DNA from 2 places in the Roseateles flavus genome. Region 1 is predicted to be linked to the other one. Evidence: predicted binding sites of a transcription regulator. Region 1 holds the regulator's gene; the other holds the start of a gene.
The links. Region 1 encodes FliA, which starts transcription of late flagellar genes. Its sites were predicted from a motif close to CTAAAGTTTNNNNNNNNNNNGCCGNTA; they were not measured.
Positions count from the first base shown of each region.

Region 1 (4,410 bases):
CTCAGAAGCTGAAGGCCAGGCGCAGGCCGCCCCAGTGCCGGCCCTGCACCCAGATGGGCGCCGAGGCTTCCTTGAGCAGCACGAAGCGGCCCCCGCCCATGTCGCGCCGGTAGGTTTGCAGCAGGAAGGGCCGCTCGTTGCGCGCCGAGGCCAGGCCCGTGCGGTCATTGAAGATGCGGCGATAACGGCTGTGGGCCGTGTTCCAGACCACATCGCCGGGCCGCTGAGGCTGGCAGTACTGGCGGTTGTGGGTCGAGACATAGCCGTTGCGGTCCACGGCGATGCAGTAGACGACCTTGTCCGAGAGCTTCAGCTGCCGCTCCTGCACCTGCGGGAAGAGCTGGTCGGCCAGCTCGCAGAAGCGCGCGAGGTGCTGCTGAGGATTGCTGCCCGGCACGGGCTGGTAGTGTTCGTCGAAGAGGTCCTGCAGGCTGATGCGCCCCTGCTTCACCGCCGTTTCCAGCAGCTGACCGATCTCCTGCGCGGCCTGCTGGGCACCCTCGATGTAGAGCGCGTCGTCCACGCGCACGCCGGAGGAGGCGATGCGCTCGATCAGGTCCTCGGACAGGCGCAGGAATCGGTCACTGCAGGCGAAGGCGGACTCCAGGTGCCGCAGGGCCAGGGCCACCTCGCCGCCCAGCTCGGCGGCGCGTTCCGCGAGGGCGGCGGTGGTCTGCTGGCTCTGGTCGGCAGCCTGGGCGATGCGCAGCACGTCGGCATGCACGGTGCCGAAGGCGGCATGGATGCTGCTCTGCTCGTGGGCCTGCCGACCTTCGCTGCTGAGCTCGCGGCTGAAGGTGTCGATGCGGGCATCCAGGGCGCCGACCGTGCCCATGATGGACTTGGAGCTCTGCTCGACCTGGGCGGCCAGGTCCTTGACGGCATCGGCCACCACGCCGAAGCCGCGGCCGGCCTCGCCCGCCCGCTTGGCCTCCACCGAGGCGTTGAAGGCCACCAGGCGGGTCTGCAGGGCGATGCGGGTGATTTCAGAGGCGGCATCCGAGACCTGGCGCAGCGTCTGCACGATGCCTCCCACTTCGGCGCCGATGTTCTGCAAGGCCAGGCGGGCCTGCGCCACGGCCTCGATGGATTCCGCCGTGGCCAGGGCGATGCCCTGCTGGGCCTGCTGGACCAGCTGCAATTCGTGGCCCAGGGCCTGCATGGCCTCGCGCTGGGCGACGACCACCTTCTGCGTGTCTTCCAGAGCGCCGCGCACCTCGGCGGCATCGCGCCCGAGGCTGGACACCGGCTGGGCCAGCGAGCGCACCAGCGCCTGCGCGTCTGCAGTCTTGCCAGCCGGCTCGGCGGCTTGAGGGGTTTGCGCCGGCTCTCGCGAGCCGGTCTGCCACCAGGACTTCATGCGGACTCCTCTCCAGGCCGGACCCGGCCGTCTGGGGAGAAGTTTTACCAGTCGCGCAGCTTTACGCGCAAGCGGGCGATGGCCTGACTGTGCAGTTGGCAGACCCGGGATTCGGTCACTTTGAGCACCGCCGCGATTTCCTTGAGGTTCATGTCGTGCTCGTAGTACATGCTCATCACGTACTGCTCGCGCTCGGGCAGGTTCTTGATGGCGGCGACCAGGGCCTCGCGCATGCGATGGTCCTGCAGCTGCGCCATGGGGTTGTTGCTCTCGTCGACCACGTGACGATCGAGGTAGTCATCACTCCCCTCCTCGCCACTCATGTCCTCCAGGTAAACCAGCTGGGTGCCGCGCACTTTGGACAGCATGTCCTGGTAGTCGCCCAGACTGAGGCCCATCTCGGCAGCGATCTCGGATTCATGCGGCGCACGGCCCAGCCGCTGTTCCAGCTTGTGAACCGCCGTCTCGATGGAGCGCTGCTGGCGGCGCGTGCCGCGGCTCATCCAGTCACCGCCGCGCAGCTCGTCCAGCATGGCGCCGCGGATGCGCTGGGTGGCGAAAGTCTCGAACTGCACGCCCTGCGCGGAATCGAACCGCGACAGCGCATCGGTGAGCCCGATCAGGCCCACCTGGATCAGGTCGTCCAGTTCCACATTGGCCGGCAGCTTGGCGATCATCTGGTGAGCCAGGCGTCGAACCAGACCGCTGTACTGCTGGATCAGCGCAGAGTTGTCGAGGCGGCCTTTGGCGGTATACATCTTCAGCTCCTGCAACATCAGTTGGCGGCCACCGCCGGCCGCGCCGGACGGAGATTCACCAGGGGCCGCAGCGGGCGGGCCTGCTGGGCCGCATCCGGCGCCAGGCCCTGGGGCACGACCGCCAGGAGCTCGCGGGCCAGGTGTCGCACTTCGGGCGACAGCGGGGCCGTGGGCGGCGTGCGGGGATCCATGCAGGCCCAGTCACGCAGCACGGCGCCCAGGAAGCCATCGCCGCAGCTGCTGATCTGCTGGGCAATGCGCTCCGCCAGGCGCAGCTGCGGGTGGCAGGCCATCAAGAGGCTGTAGACCATGATGCCGGCGCGCTGGCTGAGCCACTTCATGCCGGCATAGGCCTGGGTGACGCTGCGGGCGTCGGTGTCGGCCAGCAGCACCGGGCGCAGCTCGCGGGAATTGAGCACGCGGGCCAGCTCGGCGGCCGGGGCGTGCAGGATCATCACGTCGGCCTGGGGCGCCGCCTCGCTGAGGGCCTGCAGGAATTCGGCAGCGGACCCGTTGGCATTGATGTAGCGCAGCGGCAGGCCGCGCGCGGCCAGGTAGCTCACCTGGCGAGACAGCCGTTCCACACAGGCCGAGAGGTCCACCGCGGCCATCTCCGTGGCCGCCGGAGACAGCTCGCCTGCATCGACCACCAGGGTCTGCAGGCCCATCTCGGAAAAGGCGGCGCACAGGCCTTCCAGCAGCACGCCGGAGTCCAGCACCTCGGGGTTGCTCACCACAGGGATGAAGCGAACGCGTGAGGCGGCAAAGAGCTTGCGAAGGCCATCGGCCTGGTCTTGCGGGGTCTTGCTGAAGGGTGGCTCGCGCATGGGGTGGTCTCGATGGGTTCGATGACTCTGGGGCGGGTCAGTGCACGCCCGGGGCCGTGGACTGCACGGCGGCCAGCGCGGGGCCTCCGGCAAAGATCAGGTTCACATCGGCGCTGTCCATGCGCCAAGCGGCGTGGGCCTGGCTGCGCAGCGCGCGCTGCACCAGGGCCGTCGCCGACAGGCGATGCCAATCTTCCGGCACCCGCTGCCCGTTGGCAACGCCAATAATGCGCAAACGATGGCGAATCATGGTGTCCAGCGCGGGCGCCAGCTTCACGGCTTCGTCGATCTTGGACAGCACCACGCCCTGGCAGGTCTGGGCGCGCCAGGCGCCGGCCACGTCCTCGATGGTCTCGCCCTGCTGGGCGGCATTGACCACCAGGATGCGGCGGATGCTCGGGTGGGCCAGCATCTCCAGCAGCTCGTGGGTGCGGCTGTCGCGCTGGGCCATGCCGGCGGTATCGATCAGCACCATCTTCTTGGCCGACAGCAGCTCCAGCAGGTCTTCCAGCGAAGCGCGGTCGTGCGCCGTGTGCACGGGCACGCCCAGGATGCGGCCATAGGCGCGCAGCTGCTCGTGGGCGCCGACGCGGTAGGCATCCAGCGTGATCAGGCCCAGCTGCGAGGCGCCATGGCGGGTCGCGAAGGCGGCGGCGATCTTGGCCGTGGTGGTGGTCTTGCCCACACCGGTGGAGCCGATCAGGGCGAAGACACCGCCCTGCTCCTCCAGCGGCAGGTTGGTCTCGTCGGTGATCAGGTTGCGGGCCAGCACCTGCGCGGCCCACTGGGTTTCATCGGCGCCTTCCTTGCCCTCCAGATGCGCAGGGCAGCCCTCGACCAGCTTGCGCACCAGGGCGGGCGAGAAGCCCACGTCCAGCAGGCGCTGCGTCAGGCGGGCCTGCACGGGCTGGCGCTGCAGCTTCTCCATGAAGGCCAGGGCGCCGAAGCGCTCCTCGATCAGGCCCTTCATCGAGCGCAGCTCATTCATCATGTCCTGCTGGTCGCGGCGGGCGGTGCCGGGCATGTCGGAGAGCTGGGGCATGGGGCGCTGCTCGGCAGAGATGCGGATCTCGTCGCGCAGCACGGGCGGGTTGCGGCGCGGCGGCTCGGCCACGGGCGCTGCCGGGGTGTCCAGGCGGCGGGCGTTGAGGGTCTGCATGGCGGACTGCGCGCGTTGCTGGCGGGCGGCGGCCATGGTGGCCAGGCTTTCGGCGGCGGGCAGCTCGGGTGCCGCAGCGGGCAGGTCCATGGGATCGGGCTGACCGTTGAGCTCGGCCTGGCGGCGCTTGAGCATGCGCTCGCGGACATAGTCCTGGAAGCTCAGGGTGCTCATGGCCAGGGTCTGCACGTCCTCGTCCACGGGCTGGCCAAAGCTGGGTTCATTGCGCTCGGCCACGCGCTGGGCCAGGCGGGCGCTGCCGGCCATGGTGGGCACGGGTGCGGTGGCAGGGCGGGCCTGCACGCG
Region 1 is NZ_JBDPZC010000009.1:144,504-148,913, forward strand. Features, by position in the region: gene ABDJ40_RS18595 (methyl-accepting chemotaxis protein) at 2-1,360, opposite strand; gene ABDJ40_RS18600 (RNA polymerase sigma factor FliA) at 1,405-2,118, opposite strand; gene ABDJ40_RS18605 (MinD/ParA family ATP-binding protein) at 2,136-2,945, opposite strand; gene flhF (flagellar biosynthesis GTPase FlhF) at 2,983-4,410, opposite strand, start outside.

Region 2 (4,410 bases), on a different contig from region 1:
GACCGAGGGCAGGGCCTCTCCCTCGGGCGGATTGCCATCCAGCAGCTGACTGGCCAGTCGGTCGGCCAGCTGCTGGTAGATCGGCGCGTTGTCGTTCCAGCTTTGCATGTCGCTTCAGGCCAGGAGCCTGCGGTGTGTTGCTGATGTAGCACACCATAACAATGCGGGCCGGGGGGACCTAGCGGGGGGCGACAGACTGCAGTGGGGGCGGGATGAACTGCATGGGGTGGGGCGGTGTCGGTGCCGCGCGCCGCCGACCTCCCGGTCAAGGACCCGCGCGCCGCCCGGAGGCCTCGGGCGCTGGTCTGGCGCCGGATGCGAAGGCTTTTCTGTAGTCCCGAGGCGAGAGGGTCAGGCGCTCGCGGAAGTGGTGCCGCAGCCCCTGAACGCTGCCAAATCCCACCTCGGCCGCCACTTGCTCCACGGACAGCGCCGTGCGCTCCAGCAAGCGCTGGGCCTGCACGACGCGCTGCTCGATCAGCCATTGTCCCGGGCTCAGGGCGGTGGCCTCGACGAAGCGCCTCAGGAAGGTGCGGGGGCTCATGGCCACCAACGCGGCCATCCGTTCCACCGTCCAGTCGGCGCTCAGCTCGGACCGGATCCGGTCGAGGGCCTCGGTCAGCCGGTGGCCTCGATCCGGCGGGACCGCCCGCTCGATGAACTGCGCCTGCCCGCCGCTGCGGTGCGGTGGCATGACCAGCCGGCGGGCGACGCAGTTCGCGGCCTCGGCGCCGTGGTCCTGGCGAATGATGTGCAGCATGAGGTCGATGCCCGCGGCGCTGCCCGCCGAGGTGTAGATCCGGTCCTCCTCGACATAGAGCACATCGGCATCCACTTCGATCTCGGGGTGGCACGCGGCCAACTGGTCGGCATAGCGCCAGTGGGTGGCAGCCCGGCGGCCATTGAGCAGGTCCGTCGCGGCGAGGACGAACGCCCCGGAGCAGATGGAGGCGAGGCGAGCGCCGCGCTCCCAGGCGCTGCGCAGCCGTGCGGCCAGCTCGGCAGGCACCGGGACGCCGGCCCCCTTCCAGCCTGCGGCCACGATCAGGTCGGCCTGATCCAGCAGCTCGATGCCGCCGGACGCCGTGAAGGTCAGGCCACCATGGGCACGAAGGGGCCCGGGCTCCACGGCCGCGGTCGCGTACCGGTACCAGCTTCGACCCATTTCTGGCCTGGACAGCCCGAACACCTCGGCAACGATGGCGAACTCGAAGGTGCAAAGGCCGTCGTGGGCCAGTGCCACCACCAAGGGGCCGGTCAACTCGCCGGAGGCTGATTCGTGCAGGGCGTGCATGGCTGGCGAGAAATTGACGATAAGTGTCTTTTGCGCCAATTGTGGCACCGCACCGCCTTGGACACGATGGCGACTCCTTCACAACGGAGCAAGACATGCCCACCGAAGTCACCGCAGTTCCTGCCGCGCCCCCCGCCCTGGCCGAAGCCCATTTCGCCGCGGAATTCACGTTCGAGACCGACTGCTGGGACGTGCACGAAGGCCTGCAGGCCGGCGCCGATTTCGTGCTGCTCGACGTGCGATCACCCGCGATGTATGCCAAGGGGCACGTGCCTGGCGCCCTCAACCTGCCCCACGGCAAGCTCGTGCAGGGCAAGCTGGCGCAATGGCCGGCGAACACTCTGTTCGTGACGTACTGTGCGGGCCCGCATTGCAATGGCGCCGCGCGCGGCGCCCTGCGGCTGGCCAGGCTCGGACGTCCCGTCAAGATCATGGCGGGTGGCCTCACCGGCTGGATCGACGAGGGCTTCGCGCTGGCTACCGGCGAGAATCCGGATTGATCGCCTGGCCTGCCTGTCGCCGGCCGTCGAAGTGGCGCTGGTGACGGGCGTGCTGTGATCGCCCGAAATTCGTCCTCAAGTTCGCGCCGGCCTGGCCGATAGAGCCACCATGGACATCACCAGCGCTCCCAGCGTCGACGCCGCGGTCAGCCATGTCTCCAGCGGCACCCCAGGCACGGTTGGTCACAGCGCCGGCCTGCTGGTGCTGCGAAAGGCCCTGGACGCCCAGGAAGCCGGCGCCGCGGCCTTGCTCGCCGCCTTGCCGCAGGCGCCTGCCCTGGCCACCGAAGGCTCTCTGGGGCGACATCTCAACACCTACGCCTGAGCGCCTGCGCCTGAGCGGGCCGTTGCGCCCTTCGGCGGCCTGACCAGTGCTTCGACCGGCGGCGCGGCCAGCCCTCTGAAGGGGAGCTGAACGCGGCTCAGCCCGCCAGGGCCCCATGATGGAACCCCAGCCGCGGATCCCCGCCCGGTGACACCGGCACGAAATCCTGCAGCGCTGGCATGGCCACACGCAGGCGCAGGGTGTTGGCGGGATAGTCGTAAACCGTGATGTGGTTGAGCCCGCGATTGGCGGTGAACAGCAGGCTTTGGTCTGCGGAGAGCTGGCAGGCATAGACCGAGTCCAGCACCGCCCAGCGCGAGATGCGCAGGGCCGACAGGAAGTGCCGCGTCTCGTGCAGCACATTGCCGCGGCTGAGGGCATCGGCAATCTGGGTGCCGACGGCCTTGCGCTGGCCGAGCACCGTCGCCAGGTCAGGGCGCTCGTCGATCATGCGCCAGCCCGCCAGGCGTTCGCGCTCGATCATGACGATGCTCTGGCTGGCGCCATTGCAGAAGATCAGCTCGCCGTCGGACAGCACCACGTCGCTGTTGATGTGGGCCGGGACCTCGCGCCCCGCGGCCCAGTGGCGGAGCACCCGGCCGCTGGCGGCGTCGATCTCGAAGGCGTATTCCTTGAGGAAGGCCATCGCCCATTCATGCCAGTCGCGCCCCTCCTGCGGCAGCACGCGGAAGCTCAGCGCATAGAAGAGGTCCCGCGCGGGATCCGCCGCCACATGCCAGCAAGTGGCAGGCAGCTCCACGCGGCGGGCCTCGCCGGTCTGCAGGTCGTAGATGCCGACCTCGCGGGCCTCGCCCAGCCTGGGATGGTCCATGGAGCCGTACACCAGGTAGCGGCCGGAGGCGCTGCGCTTCAGCGCATGCGGCAGCTTCACGCCGTGGGGCCCGAGCTTCACGCCCTCGGCGAGACGGCGTGCGTCGAAGCGGTAGAAGTGATCACCGATCGCGGTGATGAACTCATGCTCGCTCAGCCACACGGCATGGGTGCTGCCGCGCAGCGAGGTGTCGGTGCTCTCGTAGCTGAGCGTGCTCTGGCGAGCCAGCTCGCGGGAGTCCGTGCCGTCGTAGATCAGCAGATGCTGGCCCGTGTTGCCCAGGAAGCCCAGCGAGCCTCCCGGGTTCAGGCTGATCGCATGTCCGCCGGCGATGCCGTCGAAGTAGGCGATCTTCCAGGCATAGGCATTGTCGGCGGGGTCGAAGAGGAATTGGCACACGCCGGCCAGGCCCTCCAGGCCGTTGAGGCCATTGCCATCCAGCGCGACATGGAATCGGTAGGGGTAGGCTCTCATGCCGCGTTATTATCATTCCATGGCACGCCGCCCCGGCATGATTGACCCTGCGCACACCGTGTGGGTCCACCAGCGCGCCGGCGCATCAGGCCCGACGCTGCTGGATGAGCTGCTGGCCCTCTGCGGCTTCTGGGACAGCCTGGCGGGCCTGCGTGGCCCGGTGGTGATCAAGCCCGACCTCGACGCCTGCGAGCAGGCGCCGCATGCCGGCACTGAGGCCCTGCTGGTGGAGCACCTGATCGACCGCCTGCATGAGCATGGTTTCACTGACGTGGCCGTGGCTGATGCACGCCATGAAGACGACAGCTGGCTGCACAACCGCGACCCCCTGCTCGTGCCCGAGTTGACGGGCTGGCGCTTCAGCACGCCGCAGGGGCGCCCCTACGAGGTGTTTGGCGCTGCGGGCGGCGAGCGTTGGCGGGCCGCGGCCCTGCGCATCGCCTTCGCCAAGAACCGCACGCATGAGGAGCATCACTTCGCGCTCGCGGTCCACAACCTGGCCGGCCTGGCCGCGCCGCGTCGCGGTCTTGTGGAAGACGCCCTGCAGGTGCTGCGCGATGCCCCGCCGCACTGGAGCCTGATCGACGCCGTCACCAGCGCCCACGGCGGTGCCGGCCAGCGCGCGCCGCGTCCGCTGGCGACGCACACCCTGATCGCCAGCCCCAGCGCCCTGCTGGCCGACTGGGCGGGCGCTGCGCGCATGGGGCTGGACCCCTACGCTTCGGCCGTCAATGCCGCAGCCCTGCATGCCTTCGGGCTGCCGCCGCACCGTGTTGAAGGCAGCCTGGCGCCCTATCCGTTGTGGCGCAACGTCCATCCGCTGATGGCGCGCTCGGCACGCCAGCGCCAGGCGGCGGAGGGCGTCGGTGCACTGGCTCCGGCCTGGTTCCAGGCGGTGGACCGCGAGCGCTTCGCCCTGCGCGACTTCTACAGCGACCGGCTCAACGCGCTGCTCGCGCCCCTGGTGGCCCGGGTGGACGACAAC
Region 2 is NZ_JBDPZC010000008.1:229,637-234,046, forward strand. Features, by position in the region: gene ABDJ40_RS17720 (GntR family transcriptional regulator) at 1-108, opposite strand, end outside; gene ftrA (transcriptional regulator FtrA) at 266-1,294, opposite strand; gene ABDJ40_RS17730 (rhodanese-like domain-containing protein) at 1,390-1,794, shown strand; gene ABDJ40_RS17735 (putative motility protein) at 1,904-2,119, shown strand; gene ABDJ40_RS17740 (hypothetical protein) at 2,217-3,425, opposite strand; gene ABDJ40_RS17745 (hypothetical protein) at 3,463-4,410, shown strand, end outside.
Region 2: the regulator FliA is predicted to act here: its motif matches at 1,869-1,895, upstream of ABDJ40_RS17735 (putative motility protein).